3 regions of the Cupriavidus sp. LA-1 genome follow, and region 1 is predicted to be linked to each of the others. Evidence: predicted binding sites of a transcription regulator. Region 1 holds the regulator's gene; each other region holds the start of a gene.
What was found. The regulator sigma-54, encoded in region 1, starts transcription at its own class of promoters, with help from an activator protein. The targets are predictions, from matches to a motif close to TGGCANGNAANCTGCTTT.
Positions count from the first base shown of each region.

Region 2: ACZ5MJ_RS25225 (collagen-like triple helix repeat-containing protein) is a predicted target of sigma-54. The motif match lies at 2,123-2,140, and genes of this name have one in related genera.
Region 3: ACZ5MJ_RS21730 (PQQ-dependent methanol/ethanol family dehydrogenase) is a predicted target of sigma-54. The motif match lies at 4,600-4,617, and genes of this name have one in related genera.

Region 1 covers NZ_AP031387.1:3,445,162-3,452,932, reverse strand. Annotated here, with positions in the region: gene hprK (HPr(Ser) kinase/phosphatase) at 1-546, opposite strand, end outside; gene ACZ5MJ_RS16115 (PTS sugar transporter subunit IIA) at 627-1,082, opposite strand; gene hpf (ribosome hibernation-promoting factor, HPF/YfiA family) at 1,537-1,887, opposite strand; gene ACZ5MJ_RS16105 (RNA polymerase factor sigma-54) at 1,936-3,417, opposite strand; gene lptB (LPS export ABC transporter ATP-binding protein) at 3,554-4,354, opposite strand; gene lptA (lipopolysaccharide transport periplasmic protein LptA) at 4,412-5,059, opposite strand; gene lptC (LPS export ABC transporter periplasmic protein LptC) at 5,180-5,809, opposite strand; gene ACZ5MJ_RS16085 (KpsF/GutQ family sugar-phosphate isomerase) at 5,853-6,836, opposite strand; gene ACZ5MJ_RS16080 (monovalent cation:proton antiporter family protein) at 6,979-7,771, shown strand, end outside.
Region 2 covers NZ_AP031388.1:1,309,086-1,316,856, reverse strand. Annotated here, with positions in the region: gene ACZ5MJ_RS25230 (collagen-like triple helix repeat-containing protein) at 103-1,629, opposite strand; gene ACZ5MJ_RS25225 (collagen-like triple helix repeat-containing protein) at 2,369-3,565, shown strand; gene ACZ5MJ_RS25220 (Flp family type IVb pilin) at 3,939-4,124, shown strand; gene ACZ5MJ_RS25215 (A24 family peptidase) at 4,132-4,608, shown strand; gene ACZ5MJ_RS25210 (TadE family protein) at 4,681-5,157, shown strand; gene cpaB (Flp pilus assembly protein CpaB) at 5,187-6,140, shown strand; gene ACZ5MJ_RS25200 (type II and III secretion system protein family protein) at 6,160-7,569, shown strand; gene ACZ5MJ_RS25195 (AAA family ATPase) at 7,617-7,771, shown strand, end outside.
Region 3 covers NZ_AP031388.1:568,938-576,708, reverse strand. Annotated here, with positions in the region: gene ACZ5MJ_RS21755 (PQQ-dependent catabolism-associated beta-propeller protein) at 1-720, shown strand, start outside; gene ACZ5MJ_RS21750 (type 1 periplasmic-binding domain-containing protein) at 713-1,915, shown strand; gene ACZ5MJ_RS21745 (ABC transporter permease) at 1,926-2,738, shown strand; gene ACZ5MJ_RS21740 (quinoprotein dehydrogenase-associated SoxYZ-like carrier) at 2,756-3,535, shown strand; gene ACZ5MJ_RS21735 (quinoprotein relay system zinc metallohydrolase 1) at 3,532-4,491, shown strand; gene ACZ5MJ_RS21730 (PQQ-dependent methanol/ethanol family dehydrogenase) at 4,681-6,423, shown strand; gene ACZ5MJ_RS21725 (c-type cytochrome) at 6,524-6,847, shown strand; gene pqqE (pyrroloquinoline quinone biosynthesis protein PqqE) at 7,721-7,771, opposite strand, start outside.

The DNA of each region.
Region 1 (7,771 bases):
CACCAGCCCGTGGCCGCGCGAGATCAGTTCCAGGCCCAGTTCGCTCTTGCCCAGTCCCGATTCACCCATGATCAGCACGCCCATGCCCAGGATGTCGAGGAACACCCCGTGCATGGTCACGCGCGGCGCGGAGATGCGCGACAGGTACAGGCGCAGGTGGTCGATCACCGCCGCCGACGATACCGGCGTGGTGAACAGCGGCGTTGACGAGCGCGTGCAGCGCAGTTCCAGGTCGGGCGGCGGCTCCATGCCGTCGGCGATCACCAGGAAGGGCGGCTCCAGCAGGATCAGCTCGCCCATCTGGCGCTTGCGGGTCTCGTCGTCCAGGCGCTGGTAGTAGGTGATCTCGGGTTTGCCGAGCACCTGGATGCGGTTCGGGTGGATCAGGTTCAGGTGGCCCACCAGGTCGGCGGCGGAGGTGGCTTCGCGGGCGAACTCCACGTCAAAGGCGCGGTCCGCGCCCTCCAGGCCGGCCACCCACGAGAGTTTGATGTCGGCTGCGTTGTCGTCGAAGATGGACTGGGAGGTGACGCCGGTGAGTTCCATGCGGTATGACTGGTAGGGCGGTGTGCGAAGCGCGTGGCGCCTGCCCGGTCTGTGCCGGCCCGCTTTGGGGGATCAGGGGATCAGGGGTGCCATGCGATCAGCAACTCGTGCACCGCATCGGGCGTGGGCAGTGTCGCCAGCCCTTCGCGCATGTCGCGGTCCGAAAGCAGTTGCGCGATCTCGGACAGGATTTCCAGATGCTGCTGCGTGGCCTGTTCGGGCACCAGCAGGAAGATCAGCAGCGATACCGGCTTGCCGTCGGGCGATTCGAACGGAATCGGCTCGGCCAGGCGCATGAAGGCGGCCAGGGGATGCTTCAGTCCCTTGATGCGGCCGTGCGGGATCGCCACGCCGGCGCCCAGGCCGGTAGAGCCCAGCGACTCGCGTGCGAACAGGTTGTCGGTCACGATGGCGCGCGCGACGCCATGGTTGTTCTCGAAGAGGAGCCCGGCCTGCTCAAACACACGCTTCTTGCTGGTGACGCTGACGTCGAGATTGATGTTGCCGGGTGGCAGCAATTTGGCCAAACGATTCATGGGCGATGCGCAGGATTTCAGTTAGCGGGCGGATCGTTCCGCCGGGCAGGGGGCCGGCTCCGGGCTGCCCCTGGCCTGGCCGGAGGCGTCCGGCCCATTATAGAGCAGCGGCCACCCTCGGATTGTGCGGTGCAGCGGAGCAAGCTGGTGCAGAACGATACATGGCGATGCAATCGTGCCTCCGGGCCAAGAGCCGTCGCACCGATGCAGGGCGCGGCCAGGATTCCCCTCTCTTTGTATGGCGCAGCATACACCTTGCCGCCGCGCTTGCGAACACTCTTGCTCATTCGGGTGAAAAGCGTTTGCTCCGATGCCACAGCACGCCGCGGCGCCAGTCCAGGCCCGGCCTGGCTCTGGCCGGCGCAACGCGAGGGCGCAAAAAAGCCGCGCTTCGTGGCGCGGCTTGCCTGTTCAATCCTGAGTCAGCAGCCCTCTGCGGGGCTGCCGGGCACGGTCATTGCTGCATTTGCGCTGCGGCCATCTGGTACTTGACCGCTTCGCGGTCGTGGCCTTGCACGCGATCCTTGTAGCGGATCACCTGACGGTCCAGCTTGTCGACGAGTGCGTCGATCGCCGCATATAGGTCTTCGTGATGCGCCTCGACAAAGATGTCCTTGCCCTTGAGATGTAGATTGATTTCTGCGTACTGACGCCGGTCCTTTTCCTTGTGATTGTCGACAGAGAGCAGCACGCTAACGCCAATGACCTGATCGAAATGCCTGACGATTCGCTCCAGCTTCGTTTCCACGTACTCACGCAGAGGGGGCGTGATGTCCAGGTGGTGTCCACTGATCTTGAAGTTCATAGCGCTTCTCCTTCTGAAAGAGCCTCACCAGGCAGGCGGTGGGCTCGGCTACAAAGACTTGCGGAGATTGACTGCGGGGATCTTCAGGGCCTCGCGATACTTGGCAACGGTGCGTCGTGCGACAACGAAGCCTTGCTCACCCAGCAGTTCGGCGATGCGACTGTCGGAAAGGGGATTCCTCGGGTCTTCGGCTCCTATCAGTTGCTTGATCAAGGCGCGGATGGCCGTTGATGAAGCCGCGCCACCGGTTTCGGTGGACACGTGGCTGCCGAAGAAGTACTTCAGTTCGAAAGTACCCATCGGCGTTGCCATGTATTTATTGGTCGTCACCCGGGAGATGGTTGACTCGTGTAATCCCAGTGTATCGGCAATCTCCCGCAAAACCAAGGGGCGCATGGCGATTTCACCGTGGGTGAAAAAGTTCTTTTGACGCTCGACAATGGCTTGCGAGACACGCAGGATCGTATCGAACCTTTGCTGGATGTTCTTGATCAGCCAGCGTGCCTCCTGCAGTTTCTGCTGCAGCCCCGCGGTGCCGGTTTCCCCTTTTGCGCCACGCAGGATTTGTGCATACATATCGTTGATGCGCAGCCTTGGCATCACATCCGGGTTGAGCTGCGCGATCCAGCCGCCGCCGCTCTTGCGCACGAACACATCCGGCACCACGAAATCGGCTTCCGGTCGGCTGTAGGCATGGCCCGGGTAGGGCGCCAGCGAGCGGATCAGGTCGTGGGCTGCCTTCAGCGCCGCTTCATCGACCTGCAGCGCCTTCTTCAGCCGCGTGTAGTCGCGTACCGCCAGCAACTCCAGGTGATTGGTGACGATGTTCAGCGCCAGGTCGCGCTGCGGGTGGGTCAGGCGGCGCAGCTGCAGCGCCAGGCATTCGGCGGCATTGCGCGCGCCCACGCCCGGCGGGTCGAAGCTCTGCAGCAGTGTCAGGATCGCGTGGACTTCGTCGAGCTCGAATTCGAGTTCTTCGGGCAACTCCATGCAGATCTCTTCAAGCGATGCGCTCAGGTAGCCATCGTCGTCGAGCGACTCGATCAGGAAGATGGCCAGGCCCTTGTCGCGCGCCGAGATCTTCAGCGGCGTCAGCTGCTCCATCAGGTATTCGCGCAGCGTGGGCTCGGCTTCGCGCAGCTGCATCGGCGTCTTTTCGTCCTCGTCGCCTTGCGGACGGCGGGCAAAGTCGTCCAGGCTCCAGTCGCTGCTGCCGTAGTCGTCGCCGCTGCTGTTGTCGCCAAAGCTGTCGTCGTCACCCGCGCCGTCGGCACGGGCGTCGCCATTGCCCTGGGGTTCGGCGGGGGCGGGCGCGGGTGCGCTCTGGACATTGACCGAGCCATCCGCGGCCACGCGCAGCGGGCTCTCGATCCAGTCGTTCTCACGCTCGAGCAGCGGGTTTTCCGTCAGGGCCTGTTCGACTTCCTGCTGCAGTTCCAGCGTGGAAAGCTGCAGCAGCCGGATCGACTGCTGCAACTGCGGGGTCAGTGCCAGATGCTGGGAGAGGCGGAGCTGTAGCGACGGTTTCATGCGACCTATTTTATGCGCATCTTTCCGATGTTGGAACGGAAATTGCTATCGCTGATGGACTCCGATCGACGCTGGCTGTGGGGCGGCTGCGCGCGCCCCGCCGGAATGCCTGCCGCGCAAGGGGCAGGCCGTCATGTCACATGCGGAAGTTCTCGCCCAGGTAGACGCGCCGCACGGCGTCATTGGCGATGATTTCCTCGGGCTGGCCCTCGGCCAGCACCGCGCCTTCGCTGATGATGTAGGCGTGATCGCAGATGCCGAGCGTCTCGCGCACATTGTGGTCGGTGATCAGCACGCCGATATTGCGCGCCTTGAGGAAGCTGACGATGCGCTGGATCTCGCCCACGGCGATCGGGTCCACGCCGGCGAAGGGCTCGTCCAGCAGGATAAAGCGCGGCGACGACGCCAGCGCGCGTGCAATTTCCACGCGGCGGCGCTCGCCGCCCGACAGCGACAGCGCGGGGTTGTTGCGCAGGTGCGCGATCTGCAGGTCGTCGAGCAGCGAATCCAGGCGGCGCTCGATCTCGGCCTTGGCCAGCGGCTTGCCCTTGTCCAGCTGCAGTTCCAGCACCGCGCGGATGTTCTCCTCGACGTTGAGCTTGCGGAACACCGAGGCTTCCTGCGGCAGGTACGACAGCCCCATGCGCGCGCGCTCGTGGATCGGCAGGCCGCTGATATGGTCGCCGTCGAGCACGATATCGCCCTCGTCCAGCGCCACCAGGCCCACGATCATGTAGAACGACGTGGTCTTGCCCGCGCCGTTGGGGCCGAGCAGCCCGACCACCTCGCCGCTCTTCACGTCGAGCGAGACGTCCTTGACCACCGTGCGCGAGCCATAGCGCTTCTTCAGGTGGCGCACGACCAGCGTGCTGCCGCCGGGAAGGACGGTGGAGGCTTCGACGGAAGGCTTGTCGGCGATGGTTGCGGTATCGGTCATAGGCACAGTCAGGCGTTCGGGCGTTTCAGGCGCGGGCGGGCAGGTCCGCGCCCGGCGTCATGGTTTGTTGGCGGGCGCGGGGGCCGGCTTCAGGTCCAGCGGCGAGCCGCCGCTGCCCGGGGTGCCGGCCTTCGGGTCCTGGCGCGGCGACAGTACCGCGCGCACGCGGCCGGACGAATTGGCGGCGGCGGCGTCGCCGCTGCCGCCGGCGGCCGTGTAGAACTCCTTGCGGCTGTCGTAGGTCAGCACCGCGCCGCGGATCTCGTCGACCAGCTTGGCACCCTGCAGGCGCGCCATGCGGGCATTGCCGATCAGCTTGGAGAATTCCTGCTTGCCGTCGTATTCGATGCGGTCGCCCCAGCCGTCGATGTATTCGTCGACGCCTTCGCGCTTTTGCCGGATGTAGGCCTGCTTGCCCGGCTTGGCGGTGGCCACCGCGAACTGGTAGCCCTCGGGGTCGGTGCGCAGCTCGGCGGCGTCCGACTTCAGGATCATGGTGCCCTTGGTCAGCACCACATTGCCGGTCAGCGTATAGATCTGCTTGACGTCGTCGTAGCTGGCGTTGTCCGCCTCCAGCACCATCGGCTTGTCGCGGTCCGCGCGCTCGGCAAGGGCAGGCTGGGCCAGCAGGCCGAAAGCCATGGCCAGCGCGAGCAGGGCCGGGGCGGTGCGTCGACGGGACGAAGTCGTCAGGGAAGCGGTCATGTTGGCAGGGTTGCTTGAAGGCGTCGGGATACTTGGTGGTGCGGTTTCACGCGGGTTTGCACGGGTCTGCATGCGTTCGTGCGTGCCGGCGCCGCGTGCGCGGCCCCGCTGGGCCAGGGTTCAGGAACCCGGCGCGCGGGCCGGCGACGGCCCGGTGACGATAGTGCCGCGCACATTGCCGAGCAATTGTACTTCGCGGGTGACGTTGTTGAAGATCAGGCCGTTGGCAGTCATCACCGAGGGGCCACGCGTGAGCTTGACCGGCTTGTCGGTCTTGACGATGTCGTCGTTGATCAGCAGCTGGAAGTAGCTCGAGGCCGCGGTAAGCTGCGGGTCCTTGGACGCGTCCGCGCCCTGCTGGCGCAGCACGAAGCCGTTGTCGTACAGGTCGATCACCGAGCCTTCGGCGTTCATGCGGCCGATGTCGGCGCGGGCGGTCACCGGCGGGCGCTCCGGCTGATACGCGCGCATGGCGGGACGCGTGACCTCGTAGGTCTGGTCGTCCTCGAAATGGACCATGCGATCGCCGGTGAAGCGAATCTTGGTGCTGCCGTCAGGCGCCAGCTCGGTGGCCGAGAAGTGGTCCATGAAGTAGTCAGGCTCGTGCTTCTTGGTGTTCTGCGCGGCCTGGTCTTCCTTGGGGGAGTTGATCTGGACCAGCCAGAACGTGCTGCCCGCCACGATGGCCATCAGCAGCAGCGGCAGCAGCCGCATGACGATGCCGCTGAGGGAGGCGAGGAGTGCCTGCATGGTGTCCTTGGCGTTGTGCCGGTTGTGGCGGGCCCGCGCCCGCTCAGATGACCTTGGCGCGCGTCAGGTCGTGGATATGCAGCGCGCCGGTCAGGCGGCCGGCGTCATCCACCACCAGCAGCTGGTTGATGCGGTTGGCTTCCATCACCTGCACCGCTTCCACGGCCAGCTGGTTCTCGTTGACCACGCGCGGGTTGCGGTGCATGACCTCGCCGATGGGCACGGTCTTCCAGTCGCGCGGGGTTTCCAGCAGGCGGCGCAGGTCGCCGTCGGTGAACACGCCGATGGCGTGCCCGTCCGGGTCGACCACCGCGGTCATGGCCATGCCCTTGCGGGTGATTTCCATCAGCGCCTGGGCCAGCGGCGTGTTCTCACGCACCTCGGGCACGGCGTTGCCGGTGCGCATCACGTCGCGCACATGGGTCAGCAGCTTGCGCCCGAGCGCGCCGCCGGGGTGCGAGCGGGCGAAGTCTTCCTCGCCGAAACCGCGCGCGTCCAGCACCGCCACCGCCAGCGCATCGCCCAGCGCCAGCGCCGCGGTGGTGCTGGCCGTCGGCGCCAGGTTCAGCGGGCAGGCTTCCTTCTCGACCGCCGCGTCCAGGTGGACGTCGGCCAGCCTGGCCAGGTTGGAGTCGGGGTTGCCGGTGACCGAGATCAGCCGCGCGCCGATGCGCTTGACGATCGGGATGATCGACAGCAGCTCGCCGGTCTCGCCCGAATTGGAAAAGGCGATCAGCACGTCGTCGCGCGTGACCATGCCCAGGTCGCCGTGGCTGGCTTCGGCCGGGTGCACGAAGAACGCCGGTGTGCCGGTCGAGGCCAGCGTGGCAGCGACCTTGCGCCCGATATGGCCGGACTTGCCGATGCCGGAGACGACGACGCGCCCGGTGCATTGCAGGATCAGCTGCACGGCACGGGCAAAGTCGCCGTTCAGGCGTCCGGAAAGTGCGGAAACCGCGTCGGCTTCAGTCTGGAGGGTGTCTCGGGCGAGCCTGAGTGCTCGATCCGCATCGAAATTGGCTATCATGGCGACGAAGTATACCAACGAATGCGATGGCGCCTGGCCCGACCCCATGGCGCACATCGTGCTTGCCGTGCTCGCCGTATTTTGCCGGCAGGGTGCCCGTGCCGGGTCGGACGCGCGCCTGGCCGGTCACCCAGACCTCCTGATGCATTCTCCGCTGGAACTGACCCTGGTGCTGCTGGCCGCCGCCGTCTTTGGCGTGGTCGCATTCCGCATGCTGCAGCTGCCGCCGATGCTGGGCTACCTGGCCGTGGGCATCCTGATCGGCCCGCACGCGCTGGGGCTGGCCAGCGACACCGCGCAGACCAAGTACCTGGCCGAATTCGGCGTGGTCTTCCTGATGTTCTCGATCGGGCTGGAATTCAACCTGACCAAGCTGCGCTCGATGAAGCGGCTGGTGTTTGGCATGGGCGGCTCGCAGGTGGTGCTGTCGCTGCTGGCGGTGGTGCCGGCCAGCTGGGCGTTCAACTGGCTCTTTCCGCTGTCCTGGCAGGCGTCCGTGGCGCTGGGCGGGGCGCTGGCCATGTCTTCCACTGCGATCGTCTCCAAGATGCTGTCCGAGCGCATGGAGCTGGAGAGCGAGCACGGCCGCAATATCATCAGCATCCTGCTGTTCCAGGACCTGGCGGTGGTGCCGCTGCTGATCGTGATTCCGGCGCTGTCGCGCGATCCGGGCGACCTGATGGCGGCGCTGGGCCTGGCCATGCTCAAGATCGTGGTGGCACTGGGCGCCATCTTTTTCCTCGGTCAGCGCCTGATGAGCCGCTGGTTCCATGTGGTGGCGGCGCGCCGCTCGCAGGAACTGTTCATGCTGAACCTGCTGCTGGTGACGCTGGGCATGGCGGCGCTGACCGAGCGGCTGGGCCTGTCGATGGCGCTGGGCGCCTTCATGGCGGGCATGCTGATCTCCGAGACGCCCTACCGCCACCAGGTGGAAG
Region 2 (7,771 bases), on a different replicon from region 1:
TGCTGTCCGATGCTGCCGGCTCAGCGCGTGGCCGCTACGTTGAATCTGGAGTGCTCCGCTGCCCGCGATCTGGCGATCGCCAGGGCAGCGGTCAAGGCTGGATTACTTCTGGCCGAGCGCGCCGGTCAGCCCGCCGAGCAGGCCGCCAACCAGGCCACCAATCGGACCCGTGGCCGCGCCCTTCCCGGCCGAGCTGCCGGTGGCGGTCGTGGCCCCGCCGGTCACGGCGGAGACGACACTGGTGACGGGCGCCAGCGGGCTGGCGGTGCCAGTGCCGGCCGTGGCGCCGGTGACGCCGCCGACCACGCCATTCACCACGCCGCTGACCGCGGAGGTGACCGGCGCCAGCGGCGAACCGGTGCTGCCGCCGGTGGCACTGCCAAGGCCGCCGGTCACGCCGCTGACAAGGGAGGTGACCGGCGCCAGCGGCGTGTTGGCCGTGGCCGAGGTGAGGCCGCCGGTGACGGTGCCGACCAGGCTGGTGACAGGCGCCAGCGGCGAACCCGTGCCGCCAGCGCCTGTGCCGCCTCCCAGCCCCCCGGCCAGCGCAGTGACCGGTGCCAGTACCGGGCTCAGCGCGCCCAGGCCGCCGCCGCTGGCGGGGCCGTTCACCGCGCCGCCGAGCGAGGCCACGGTCGTGCCGGTGGCGTTCACCACGCCGCCGACGCCCGAGACCACCGGCGTATTGGCCTGTTGCAGCTTGCTGCCGGCCGTGGCCAGCGCGCCGCCTACGGTCGCCAGCAGGCTGTTGGCCGGGGTGCCCAGGCCCGTGGCCGCGCCAAGCGTCTGCGTGGCGCCGGTCAGCTGGGAGGTGATCGGCACGATCAGCTTGCTGGTGGTGATGGTGACTTGTTCGACCGCGCCGGTCGACAGCACCGAGGTCAGCGTTCCGCCGGTGTTGCTCACCGTGTTGCCGAGCGCATTCACCACCGTGCCCAGCGGCGACGTCAGCGGCGCCAGCGGGGCAAGCTGGCCGGTACCCAGGCCGCTGACCGCCGTGCCGGCGCTGGACACGGCCTTGCCGAGATCCGTCACCACATTGCCGGTGCTGGCTATCGTGGTGCCTGCCGGATTTTCCGAGTTCGGCATGCTGCCCAGGCCCGATTGCAGACCCGTCGCCAATGCCTTGATGGCATCGCCGGCGGAGCCTACGGCGTCGCCCAGGCCGGCTTGCGTCTGGGCCGGTACCAGCGGCAGGTTGCTGTTGCCGAGCTTGTCGCCAAGATCGCTGACGGTCTTGCCGGTACTGTCCAGCACCTTGCCAGTGTTGTTGATGACCTCGGCGGTTGGGGTCCGCGCGGTCGGCGTTTCGCCGCCGCCGGTATTGCCGCTCGTATTGCCGCCGTTGTTACCGCCGGTGCCGCCAGTGCCGCCAGTGCCGCCAGTGCCGCCAGTGCCACCAGTGCCGCCAGTGCCACCAGTGCCATTAGTACCGCCAGTGCCACTAGTACCGCCGCTGGCGACATCGGTGCCACCGGTACCAGCACTGGTGGTGCCGACAGTGCCTCCGCTCTTGGTGCCCGCCGTGTCGCTGGTGCCCAGGGAGGTCGATCCGCTGCCGCTGGCGCAGCCGCCCAGGGCCAGCAGGGTGGCGAGGAGTGCCGTTGCGGCGAGTTGTTGTTTGCGCATTGATCTGTTCCTTCATTCCCGTCGTTTAATCGCTCGGCCGCGCAACGCGTTCGTCTTCTGCGTGCTGCGGTGACGGCTATGGCGCAATCGGTATGCCAGCCAGTTGGAGCGCTACCGCACAGACCCCGCCGAAGTCGGGTATGCGGCTCGCAAAGCCTTTCGGGATGCGGGCCCCAGGGCCGCGACGGGAAATGCCATGGGCTGTGCCGGACGTGTGCGGCGAAGGCGGCGCAGCGTTACGCGTTACGTAACGCGTGTCGTGCGCAGGGAACAAAACGGCGAGAGCGATGGGTTGCGCGGACGGCCTTCCCAACATGCATGGCCCGCCGTGCCGCGACGTTCCGAAATCGATCGCAACAAGGCGGACTGCCGCCTCGTGTTCCCGTGCTCCGGGAACACGTTACGTAGCACGTAACACGTTTGTCCCCTGCCGCAACGCTGCCCGAGGCCTCTGCGCCGCGATTCCGTTTTGCCCTGCAACCCGCGCCACGCAAGGCATGCAACGCGCAACCCTGTCTGCGCGCCAGCGCACCTTGCGGTGCTGGCACGCGCCTTGCCATTCCTTGTCACGACGCGTCGACGATCTCGCGTTCCACCGTGCTGCCGTGCCTGTTCGTGGCGGTGAGCCGGAGAGCAAAGAGCGGGACGGCGGCGAGGCTCGTCTGCAATGCCATGCGGCGCACCCAAGCAAAGACAGGACGGCCCGGCAGCGCCCGGCCAACCAGACAGGAGAAGAACAATGAAGACCAGACATCCGGCGCAGCATTCCATGACCTCACTGGCCGCGGCCGGCGTGGCCGCCATTGCCTTGTTGATGGCTGGCTGCTCGTCGGGCGGTGGCGGCAGCGGCGCCAATCCGCAGCCCGCCGGCAGCGGGCCCGACCTTCCGGTCACGCCCCCGCCCCCCGCCACCGTGCAGAGCACGCCGACCGGCAAGGTCACCGAGAGCACGGGCAATTCCGTGGTGGCGACGGGCAACGCCGTCAGCGAGATCGGCAAGTCCATTCAGGACACGCCGCTGCCGCTGCTGCCCGCCGATGCGCGCCAGGGGGCCGGCGGGGTGGTGGTCAATGCAGGCGAAGCGGTCGGCGCGCTCGGCGCGGGCGTGCGCGACGGGCTGGGAAAGATGGGCTCGGTCGATAACCCGGTCGGTGTGACCGTATCCAGCACCGGCAACGTGGTCCGCGAAGCCGGCGACGCCGTGGTCAGCGGCGGCGCGCTGGTGCAGGGCCTGGGTACGGAGAAGCTGGCGCCGCTGGCACCGCTGACCACGCCGGTGGGCGGCCTGGTCAAGCAGGTGGGCGCCGCGGTACAGGGCGGCGGCGACAAGCTGCAAAGCGTGCTGGGCGATGGCGCCGTCGCGCAGGTTACCAACTCGCTCAGCAAAGTCATCGTGCCGCTGACCAGCAAGGCCACCGACGGCACGCAGATGCTGGGCGCCACCACGCGCGTGGGCGAGCCCACCAACGGGCTGCTGTACAACGTGGGCAATACGGTGGCCACCGGCGGCAGCATGCTCAGCAACACCCAGGCACCGGTGGTTTCGCCGCTGGGCGGCGTGGTGACCGAGGCCGGCAAGACCGTTGCGGCCGCGGGCGTGCTGCTGCAGGGCAACGGCCAGGCAGGCGGCAATCCCCTCGGCGGCCTGTTGAACAACGTGCCGCTGGCCAGCGCTGGTGTTGGCCAGGGCGCAGACAGCAGCCAGGGCGGCAATCCGCTGGCGGGCGTGCTGAGCAACCTGCCGCTGGCCAAGACTGGCGGAAGTGAGGGCAGTTCAGCGGGCGGCGGCGCGCTGGGCCCGGTCGGTGCACTGCTGGCGCCGGTGACGGGTCTGGTCGGCGGCATCAAGAGCGGCGTCGGCAGCACTACGGGTAGTGTCTCCGGCGGTGGCGACAGCAAGCCGCAACTGCCGATCCTCGGCGGGCTGCTGCACTGAAATGTCTCATCCCTGCTAGGTGTTTTCACGGTGCGCTGACGCTCATCACCCCGTCGCAGCGCATCTTTTTATTCCGCCTGGCTTTGCGGCTGCAATGCCCGCAAAGCCAGGCTGCAGGCCGGTTTCACGCCGGCCTGACGGCTCTTTAACAACCTGTGACCCGAGCGTGCCGGGTCGTTTCAAACGGGCGTTTTGACTCCTTTGGGTCATTGCTATCACTCGTAGGAGGGGTATGGTTGAGACATCGCATGTCTTATAAAAAAAGCGCAACAAGCGTGAATAGTCGATAAAAGAGCGGGCCATAGAGCACCGTGATAATCGAACGGGGGAAGCGTGATCGCGGCGTTAGATCACTTAGGGAGTGTCCAGGATCATGAAACGACTTATTGCACGCTTTATTAACGATGAGCGCGGGGCGACGGCTATTGAATATGGGCTGATCGTGGGACTCATTGCTTTGGCCGTCGCCGTGGGGGCCACCCAGCTCGGCAAAGATATCAGCGCAGGATTCGTTAGTCTCGGCTCCCAGGTCACTACTTGGCTCGCTCCCAAATCATAAGGCTGGCGTGATTGCCGCGCTCCTCTGCGCGGCGACCCTCTATACAGACTTCGCTCACCGGCGCGTTCCCAACGCTCTGCTGGCGGCTGCCGCCCTGGCTCTCGGGCTGGCGCTGCTCGCCGGACAGGCCACGGAACTGCCGCTGGCCCCGCGCCTGATCGGTGCGGGGCTGGGTCTTGCCGTCACCCTGCCGGCGTATGCCCTCGGGCGTATGGCGGCAGGCGACGTCAAGTTCCTGACGGTGGCGGGGCTGTTCACCGGCCCGCAAGGACTGGTGGTGGCATGGGTCGTCGGCAGCCTGCTCGGGCTGGTGCACGCGCTGCTGGCGCTGGCACTGGATCGTCGCGCGCCGGCCACAAGTCAGGCCATGGATCACCAGGAAAGCGGACCCATTCCAACGGCGCAGTTTTCACTGGCGCGCGGCATTCCGTATGCCGCGTACCTGGCCGCGGGGGTGCTGGCCTGGATGGCTGCTTGCCATTAGCCGGGCAGGCTAACGGCAAGCAGGCTGCGCCGCCGGTCGGCGCGAAAGAACACCAAAGGACCGGGGCTTCTGATGTTGCTGCATGCAAGGGTCAACAGGAGGATCAGCAGGCGCTGCAATGGTGCCGGCAGCGCTGCGATCGAGTTCGCGATCGTGGCGCCGGTGCTGCTCACCATCGTGATCGGCATCGTCTATTACGGTGTGGTGGTGGCGCTGCAGCAGGTGCTGACGCTGGCCGCCGAGGAAGGCGCGCGCGCCGCGCTGCGCTATCCCGCAGGCGTCTCCGGCTCAGGCCTCGCGGCCACCCAGGGGGCGCGCATCAGTGCGGCGGATGCGATGGCGCGCGGCACGCTTCCCACCTCCATCAGGAGTGCGCTGTCTCCCGGCAACGTTGCGCAGGCAGTGCCCTGCGTAACCGGCTCCACCGACGTCTGCATCCAGGTCACGCTGAACCTGCCCACCACCAACATCCTCCCCGCCGTGCCGATGGTCCCGGTCCCCGCGACGCTGTCCGGTTCGGCGATGGTCCAGCTTTCTCCCGATATCTGAGCCGCCATGCCTACGCAAAGGATTTCCGCATGACCAGCAAGCAGATCCGACTCCTGGCGGTGGTGCTGCTCGGCCTGGCCCTGCTGCTCGCAATGCTCGCGTGGCAGGTGGGGCGCCAGCCAGCCCGGGCGCCCGCGGCATCGAATGCCGCGAAGCCGCTGCATCCGGTGGTGGTGACCACGCGCGCGGTGGAAGCAGGCAAGCCGCTTGAGGCCGACGCGCTCAAGGTAGAAATGCTGCCGATCGACCCCGCCGGCGCCTACACCGAAGTGGCGCGCGTGACCGGGCAGGTACCGCTGGTGGCGCTGGGCGCCAACGTGCCGGTGCTCGAAAGCCAGCTGCTGTCCGGCCTGGCCACGCAGGTGCCGGAAGGCCAGCGCGCGGTGGCCGTGTCCGTCGATGAGGTCATCGGCGTCGGCAACCAGGTGCAGCCGGGCGACTATGTCGATGTCTTCCTGGTGCTGCGGCGCGACCAGCAGGAGATCCTCGAAAGCCAGGCGCGCATGCTGCTGTCGCGCCTGCGCGTGCTGGCCTACGGCGTCACCTCGGTCAACCGGCCGCAGAACACCAAGCCGGAACAAATGATGGTGCGCCAGGAGGGCGCCAAGACGGCGGTGCTCTCGGTGCCGCTGGAACAGGTCAGCCGCCTGGCCATGGCGCAGCATTCCGGGCGCCTGCTGCTGGCGCTGCGCAATCCGCAGGACGAAGCCATGCCCAGCGACGGCATGTTTGCCGAGCTCCCGCCGGCGTTGGCGCCGCGCGCCGGCGTTCCCGCCGACGCCCCGCGCGCGGCGCCCGACAAGGCCATGGCCGGCGTGGCGCTGACCGGCCTGGCCGCCGCCACCGGCACGCAGGCCCCGCGCGCGCCGGCGGCCGCGCCCGCGCCGCGGCCGCTGCAGGTTGCAACGCCGCCCGCGCCGGCACAGGCAAGACAAAGCGCAGGCGTGGAAGTGATCCGCGCGGGCAAGCGCGAGATCGAATAAGAACGTGGGCGCCTACCAAATGCAAATCCAGAGAACACAAGCCCATACCGTAGCCCTGCGCCGCCGCCTGATGCAGCTCGCGCTGGCCGCGATGCTGGCCACCGGCGCATGGTGCGCACTGGCGCCTCGCGCGCAGGCGCAGGACGCCGCGCCGGCACGCCAGCTGCGCCTGATGGCCGGCGCGCAAAAGGAAATCCGCAGCGCGCAGCCGGTGGAGCGCGTGGCCGTGGGCAACCCGGCGGTGGCCGATGCGCTGGTGCTGCGCACGCGCGGCACCCCCAGCGTGCTGCTGGTGGCAAAGCAACCCGGCGTGACCGACGTGATGGTGTGGACGCGCGGCGCCGAACCGCTGACCTACAGCGTGCAGGTCGATGCCGTCGCCCCCGATGCCGATGGCGCGAAGCTGGACTATTCCGCGGCCGGCGCCACTATCACCGGCCAGTCGCCCGATGCCTATGCCGCGGCGCGCGCGCACGCCGCCGCGCGCGCGGCCACCGCCGGCAAGGCCGACAGCAAGCCCGGCCTGGTGGTGGACCGCTCGACCGTGCCGCTCTCCGGCACCGTGCAGGTCGACGTCAAGGTGGTGGAGATCAGCAAGACCGTGCTCAAGGAAGTCGGCATCAATTTCTTCCGCAACAACTCCGGCTTTGCCTTCGGCACGTTCTCGCCGTCGACGCTGAACAAGTTCACCTTTACCCCCGGCAGCGGCGGCGCGCCGGGAAGTTTCAGTGCCGACATCTCGCAGCCGATGAGCAGTGCCTTCAACCTGGTCGCGGCGTCGCTGACGCACGGCATCTTCGCCAACATCAGCCTGCTGGAGGCCAACGGCCTGGCGCGCGTGCTGGCCGAGCCCAGCCTGGTGGCGCTGTCGGGCCAGAGCGCCAGCTTCCTGGCCGGCGGCGAGATCCCGATCCCGGTGCCGCAGGCGCTGGGCACGACCACGATCCAGTTCAAGCCGTTCGGCATCGGGCTGACCGTGTCGCCCACGGTGCTGTCGGCCGACCGCATCGCGCTGAAGGTGGCGCCGGAGGCTAGCGACCTCGATCCGTCGCGTGGCATATCGATCAATGGCGCGGTGGTGCCGGCCATCGTCACGCGGCGTGCCGACACCACGGTGGAGCTGGGCGACGGCGAGAGTTTTGTGATCGGCGGGCTGGTCAGCCGCAACACTGTCAGCAACGTCAACAAGGTGCCGGTGCTGGGCGACCTGCCGGTGATCGGCGCCTTCTTCAAGAACCTGAATTTCCACCAGGAAGACCGCGAGCTGATGATCGTCGTCACCCCGCGCCTGGTGAAGCCGATGGCAAGGAACTCGCCCGCGGCGCAGGCCGTCGGCGCGGACGGCCGTACCAACGCCAGTCCCAACGTGTGGGGCTGGTATGTGCTGGGCGAATACGCGGACCCGACTTTGCCGGGTTTCTCGAAATAGCCGCCGGCCATGCCGGCTGGCATGGCCAACAGCTTTGAGGCGGAGAGATGGACTATTTTCTGTTGCACGCTACGCAGGGTGAAGTCCGGGACTGGCTGGGCAAGGTCCTCGGCGGGCTGGGCACGCTGGTGACCGATGGCGGGGCCCAGGAAGCCTTTATCGAACGCGTGGCCGAGTTGCGCCCGGGCCTGGTGTTCCTGCA
Region 3 (7,771 bases), on a different replicon from region 1:
AGCCGCAAGACCCTCGCATCAATGCCGGTGGGGGAAGATCCGGAACTGTTCGACCTCAGCCAGGACGGCCGCACGCTCTATGTCTCGAACGAGGAGGACGGGCTGCTGTCGGCCTACGACACCGGCTCGGGCAAGCGCGTGTTCGCGGTCAGGGTGGGCGAGGAGCCGGAAGGCGTCAGGGTCAGCGCGGACGGCAGGCAGGTGTACGTGACCTCCGAGGTCGCCAACCTGGTCCATGTGATCGATGTGGCCTCGCGCAAGGTGGTGCGCAATATCCAGGTCGGCAACCGGCCGCGCCGGCTGCTGCTGGTGCGCGGCGGCAAGGAGCTGTGGGTGTCCAACGAGCTGTCGGCCAGCGTCAGCGTGATTCGTACCGATACGCTGGAGGTGGCCCAGACCATCGCCTTCGCGCCGCGGGGCTTCCGCGCCGAGGACGTGACCCCGGTCGGGATGGCGGCCGGCAGCGACGGCACGCGGGCCTATGTCGGGCTGGGCCGCGCCAACCATGTGGCGGTGGTCGAGGTGGCGTCGCGCCGGGTGCTGGACTATGTGCTGGTGGGCCGGCGCGCATGGGGGCTGGCGCTGAGCCGCGACAATGCCCGGCTCTACGTCGCCAACGGCCTGTCTGACGATGTCAGCGTGGTCGATACCGCCAGCCGCAAGGCGGTGGCCACGCTCAGGGCGGGCCGCGTGCCGCATTCGGTGGCGATCGATGACTGAGCGTTCGCGTGCAGGGCGCCGATGGTGGCGCCGCGGGCTTGCCGCCACGCTTGCCGTGTTGCCGGCCCTGCTGCAGGCCGCCGAGGTGCGCGTGGCTGTCGTGTCGCTGGCCGACGACGCCCGCCATGCGCCCCGGCGTCTCGCGCAGCGCTATCCCGACCAGCCGCAGGGCCCTGCGCTCGACGGTGCCCAGGTGGCGGCCGCGGAAGCGCGCTTCGCGCTGGAGGCCGCGGGCCAGTCGCTGAGAGTCGAAGGGCAGCAGGCCCGCACCGAAGCCGAGGTGGCGCCGATGGTGGCGGCGCTGGTGCGGCAGGGCACGCGCTATATCCTGCTTGACCTGCCGCCGGCCTCGGTCAGGGCGGCCACGGGCGCCGTCAGGCCGGGTGAGGCCCTGTTGTTCAACGTATCGTCTGACGACGACGCGCTGCGCGGCGCCGGCTGCGCGCCGGGTTTGCTGCATACGCTGCCCAGCCTGCGCATGCGTGCCGATGCGCTGATGCAGTACCTGGCGTCGCGCAAGTGGCGCCGCGCCTTGCTGCTGAGCGGCCCGTCCCCGGCCGACGCCGCGCAGCGCGAGGCACTGGTGAACGCGGCGCGGCGCTTCGGCATTGCCTGGTCGGCGCAGCGCAGCTTCCGGCTGTCCAACGACCCGCGCGAGCGCGACCAGGCCAACCTCAACCTGCTGACCGGCGGCGTGGACTACGACGTGGTGGTCGTCGCCGACGCCGACGGCGAGTTTGCCCGCGGCGTGCCCTACGCCACGCAGCTGCCTCGGCCGGTGGTGGGTGCCAGCGGTCTGGGCGCGCAGGCCTGGCACTGGGCTTGGGAGCGCAATGGGGGCCCGCAGCTCAACCGGCGCTTTGCCAAGGCCACGGGCCGGCCGATGACCGGCTATGACTGGGCCGCCTGGGTGGCGGTCAAGGCGATCGCCGAAAGCGTGGCGCGTCAGCCCCGGGCGGGCTTTGCCGCGCAGGCGCAGGCCCTTGCCACCGGGCAAGTGGTGGTGGACGGCTTCAAGGGCCCGCCGCTGTCGTTCCGGCGCTGGGACCGCCAGTTGCGCCAGCCGCTGATGCTGGCCCACCCGGACGGCGTGGTCGGCACGGCGCCGGTAGAAGGGGTCTTGCACCCGAAGAACAACCTCGATTCCCTGGGCGCCGATGAAGCCGACACAGCGTGCCGGGCAACCCCGTCTTGACTCCTCGACCATGGCCTTCCTCCTGATCCATCGCTGGCGCGCGTTGCGCGCGGTTTGCGGGCGCGAGCTGCGCAAGTACTTCCGCCAGCCAGGGCGGCTGCTGTCGTCGCTGGTGCGCCCGCTGCTGTGGCTGCTGGTATTCGCCGCCGGCTTCCAGAACGCGCTGGGCGTTGCCATCGCGCCGCCGTACGACACCTATATCGAATACAAGGTCTATGTGGCACCAGGTCTGCTTGGCATGATCGCGCTGTTCAACGGCATGCAGTCGTCGCTGGCCATGGTGTACGACCGCGAGATGGGCGTGATGCGGCTGCTGCTGACCGCGCCGCTGCCGCGCGGCTGGCTGCTGGGTTGCAAGCTGGCGGCGGGCACGGTGCTGTCGCTGCTGCAGATGGCCGCGTTCCTGCTGGTGGCGGCGGCCTTCGGCATCCGCTTCGCGCCCCTGCACCTGCTGGCCGGGGTGGGCGCCATGGCGCTGGCCGCCCTGATGCTGGGCGCGCTGGGTTTGCTGCTGTCGGTTCATGTGCGCCAGCTGGAGAACTTTGCCGGCACCATGAACTTCGTGATCTTCCCGATGTTCTTCATCAGCTCGGCGTTGTATCCGCTGTGGAAGCTGCAGGAATCCGGCGCGGAGCTGGTGTACCAGCTCGCGCGCTTCAACCCGTTCACGCACGCGGTCGAGGCGATCCGCTTCGCCCTGTATGGGCAGCTGGCGCCGCAGAGCCTGGCAATCGTGGCGGGCAGCGCCGCGGTGTTCTTTGTGCTGGCGCTGCAGGGCTACGACCCGCAGCGCGGCATGGCGCGCCGGGGGCGGCCAGCATGACGGGGCGCAGGCGGAGCATGGTCCTGCTCGGGGCGGCGTGGCTGGGACTTGCCAGCAAGGCTGCGCCTGGCGCAGCGGCCGCAAGTGCCGTTATCGGGCACGGCGATCCGCTGCAATCGCCGCAATGGGCGTGGATCCACAAGGAGCTGCTGCAGATGGGGCCGGTGGTGTTCGACAGCCGCGTCAGGGTGACCGGACCGGCCTTTGCGGAAGACCCCATGCGCGTGCCGATTGCCTTCGACGCCTCGGCGCTGGGGGAGGTGGACCGCATTGTGGTGGCGGTGGACCGCAACCCGATCCGCGAGGTGCTGGCGTTCGAGCCGCTGCGGGTGCGGCCGTCGCTGTCGTTCCGCTTCAAGCTGGAGCAGGCCTCGCCGGTACGCGTGGCGGCACGCACGCGCGACGGCACCTGGCATGTCGGCAGCGTATGGGTCGACGCCGGCGGCGGCGGCTGCACGGTGCCCGGCGCCACCCGCCGCGACGGCAGCTGGAGCCGCACGCTCAACCGGGTCGACGCGCGCGTGTTCCCGGGTCTGGGCGATGCCGGGGCACGCGTGCGGCTGCGCGTGATGCATCCGATGGATACCGGCCTGGTGGCGGGTATCCCGGCATTCCATATCGAGACGCTGGTCCTGGCCGATGCGGCCAGGCAGCCGCTGCTGCGCCTGGCGCTGCATGAGCCGGTTGCCGAGAACCCGATCTTCTCGTTCGACCTGCGCGATGCCGTGGTGCCGGGCATGACCGTGGCGGGCCAGGACAACAACGGCAACCGCATCGCGGCGCGGGTGTCGCCATGAAGCGGGTATTGCCGTGGTTGTTGCTATGCCTGGCGGGCCAGCCCCTGCAGCCGGCGCTTGCGCAGCCGGCCGCGCTGCAGCTCCCTGACTACCGCCTGGCCCCGCGCGAGATCGCCGCCGGCGTGTGGCTGCTGGAAGGAGCCAATGCCGACTTCGCTCCCGCCAACGGCTGCAACATCATCAACACGGCCTTCATCGACACCGGCGACGGCGTGGTGGTGATCAACACGGGTCCGTCGCGGCTGTATGGCGAGCAGCAGCGCCAGGCCATCGCATCGGTCACCGGCGCGCCGGTGCGGCTGGTGCTGAACCTGAACCAGCATCCCGACTACTTCTTCGGCAACCAGGCCTATGCCGACGTCGGCGGCAGCGCGCTGCCGGGCACCCTCGACGGCGCGCGGCGCGAAGGCGCGGCCTATGCCGACAACCTCTACCGCATGTGCGGCAACTGGATGCGCGGCACCGAGTCCGTGCCGCCCACCCACGCGCTGGCGCCGGGCGCGCTGACGATCGGACGCCATACCCTGGAACTGATCAGCCTGGATGGCCACACCGATGCGGACCTGGTGGTGCTGGACCGCGGCGCCGGCATTGTCTTTGCCGGCGGGCTGGTGTTCCGGCAACGCATCCCGACCACGCCGCACGCGGATATCGGGCGTTGGCTGGCCAGCCTTGAACGGCTGCAGGCGCTGCTGGACGAAAGCGGGGCTCGCGTGCTGATCCCCAGCCACGGGCCGGCACTCGGCGGCACGGATGCCATCGCCCAGACGCGCGGCTACCTGCAATGGCTCGATGCGCGCCTGCGCGATGCCGCTGCGCAGGGACGCGACCTCGCCGAGGTCATGGCCATGCCCGTGCCGGAGCCCTATGCGCACTGGGGCGCGATGCCCGCGGAGTACCTGCGCAACGTGACGCATCTCTACCCGGCGCGCGAGGAAGGCGCGCTCGGCCACTGAGCCTGGCGGCTGTTCAGTTCTGGAGCAGCTGCAACGCAGTGTTGCGCGCTGGCGCGGCCGCGGCCGCGCAGCCGGCCTGCGGAGCGCCAGTTTGCGCGGGCAGCCTACTGGCATGGGAATTGCCATTTGCGTGCTGGTGTGTGGCGCAGTGGCGCACCAGGGAAATCCAAGACAATAGAGGAGATGGCAATGAGGACGTTACGAGTAGTGATGGCGGCAGCGGCTGCCGCGGCAAGCCTTGCCGCGCAGGCAGCGGTGACCGATGCCATGATCGAAAACGACGCGAAGACCCCCGGCGACGTGTTGTCGTGGGGCATTGGCCCGCAAGGCCAGCGCTATTCCACGCTGGCGCGCATCAACACGAAGAACGTGGGCCAGCTGGTGCCGGCGTGGTCGTTCTCGTTCGGCGGCGAGAAGCAGCGCGGGCAGGAATCGCAGCCGCTGATCCACGACGGCAAGATGTTCGTGACGGCCTCGTATTCACGCATCTACGCGCTCGACGTGAAGACCGGGCGCAAGCTCTGGAAGTATGAGCACCGCCTGCCGGAAGGCATCATGCCGTGCTGCGACGTGGTGAACCGCGGCGCGGCGCTGTACGACAACCTGGTGATCTTCGGCACGCTCGATGCGCAACTGGTGGCGCTGGACCAGAAGAGCGGCAAGGTGGTGTGGAAGGAGAAGCTGGAAGACTATGCGGCCGGCTATTCGTACACGGCGGCGCCGCTGATCGTGAAGGGCATGGTGCTGACCGGCATCTCGGGCGGCGAGTTCGGCGTGGTTGGCCGCGTCGAGGCGCGCGATGCCAAGACGGGGCAGCTGGTGTGGTCGCGGCCGGTGGTGGAAGGCCACATGGGCTACAAGTACGACAAGGACGGCAACAAGACCGAAAACGGCGTGACCGGGACCCAGAATGCCAGCTGGCCCGGCGAGACCTGGAAGACCGGCGGCGCCGCCACGTGGCTGGGCGGCACCTATGATCCGGCAACCGGCCTGGTCTACTTTGGCACCGGCAACCCCGGCCCGTGGAACAGCCATATCCGCAAGGGCGACAACCTCTACTCCGCCTCCACGGTGGCGCTCGATCCCGCTACCGGCAAGATCGTCTGGCACTACCAGAACACGCCGAACGACGGCTGGGACTTCGACGGCGTCAATGAGTTCGTGACGTTCGACCTGGACGGCAAGCGCGTGGGCGGCAAGGCCGACCGCAATGGCTTCTTCTACGTCAACGACGCAACCAGCGGCAAGCTGGTCAATGCCTTCCCCTTCGTCAAGAAGATCACCTGGGCCACCGGCATCGACCTGAAGACCGGCCGTCCCAACTACATCGCCGAAGGCCGCCCCGGCGACCCTGCCACCAACAGCGATGAGAAGAAGGGCAAGTCCGTGTTTGCCGCACCGGGCTTTCTTGGCGGCAAGAACCAGCAGCCGATGGCCTACAGCCCGCAGACGGGTCTGTTTTACGTGCCGGCCAATGAATGGGGCATGGATATCTGGAATGAGCCCGTCAGCTACAAGAAGGGCGCTGCCTTCCTGGGAGCGGGCTTCACCATCCATCCGCTGAACGAGGACTACATCGGCGCGCTGCGCGCCATCAACCCCAAGACCGGCAAGATTGTCTGGGAGGTCAAGAACAACGCCCCGCTGTGGGGCGGTGCGATGACCACGGCGGGCGGGCTGGTGTTCTGGGGCACGCCGGAAGGCTATCTGAAGGCCGCGGATGCCAAGACCGGCAAGGAGCTCTGGCAGTTCCAGACCGGCAGCGGCGTGGTGGCGCCTCCGGTCACGTGGGAGGAGAACGGGGAGCAATACGTTGCCGTGGTCTCCGGCTGGGGCGGGGCCGTGCCGCTGTGGGGCGGGGAGGTGGCCAAGCGCGTGAACTTCCTGGAGCAGGGCGGTTCGGTGTGGGTGTTCAAGCTGCACAAGAGCTGAGTGGGACAGCGGTGACGCTGCCCGGCGCACGCCTGCATCGCATCAGGGGTGCGCCGCGTGCGCCGGGCGCGGTGGCAACAGGATCAATTGGGACACAGGTATGAAGAAAGAATGGATGGCGTTGGCGGCGGCTGCTGCGCTGCTGCCGGGCGCGGCACTGGCCGGCACGGCTGCCGACATGCAGGCCCTGGCTGACAAGAGCGGCTGCTTTTCCTGTCATGGGATGCAGTCGAAGCTGGTGGGGCCGGGGTTTGCCGAGGTGGCTGGCAAGTACAAGGGCGACAGCCAGGCGGCTGAGCGGCTGGCTAAGAAGATCCGGGAAGGCGGTAAGGGGGTGTGGGGAAGGATTCCTATGCCGCCGCATGGCAACCTTGGTGAGGACGATGCCAGGAAATTGGCGGAATGGGTGCTAAGTGTTGGGTGAAGGAAGGGGGGCTTGGCGCCATGCGATTGGTTGTCGCGCTTGGGGGGTCTTTTGCTCGTTGGCTTGCTTGGGTATGTCGGTCGGGTTCCCTGTTGTCGTAGGTTTTACCGCCTGGTTCCGCCCTGCTGGGCGGGTCACTTTTTGTCCGAGCGACAAAAAGTAACCAAAAAACGCGTCGTCTCTGGCGGCTGGCCACCAATTCCACGGTGTGGGTGGTTCCAGCGGCGGTGATTTCCGGTCGATGGGGTTGGTGGTTCGACCCTGCTACGCACCCTGTCTGTGCCCACATCAACGGACTATTGGACGAACCCGACTTTAGGCGATTGGCAGCCTGCTAACCAAGTCGTCGGTGGGACGCCTTCGGCTGCGCTTCGCGCGCGTCCTAACGTGGCAGAACCAGCGGCCACGTCCTGATTTTTTCCTTTGGCCCGGCATCATCCGCGATAGCGCCGAGCGAGCGCAGCGACGCACTCCGTGCCCGAGCAACCGACCTAAGATACTGAGTGCGCGCAGCGCAGCCGTAGGCGTCCTACCGATAACCTCGTTAGCAGGCTGCCAACAGCCTAAAGTCGGGTTCGTCCAATAGTCCCTGGACGCAAGGCACATCCCGGGAGCGTAGCAGGCCTGAACTACCTACCCCATCGAACGGAAATCACCACCGCCCGAACCACCCACACCGAGGAATTGGTGGCCAGCCGCCAGAGGCGACGCGTTTTTTGGTTACTTTTTGTCGCTCGGACAAAAAGTGACCCGCCCAGCAGGGCGGAACCAGGCGGTCCAACCTACGACAACAATGAACCCGACCGACATAACCAAGCCAACAAGCACGCTCCCCCCCAAGCGCCACAACCAACCGCATCGACGAGGTTACCTTCACCCCCGCCCCCCACTCAACCGCAACGAATTCCCATCACTACGAAACAC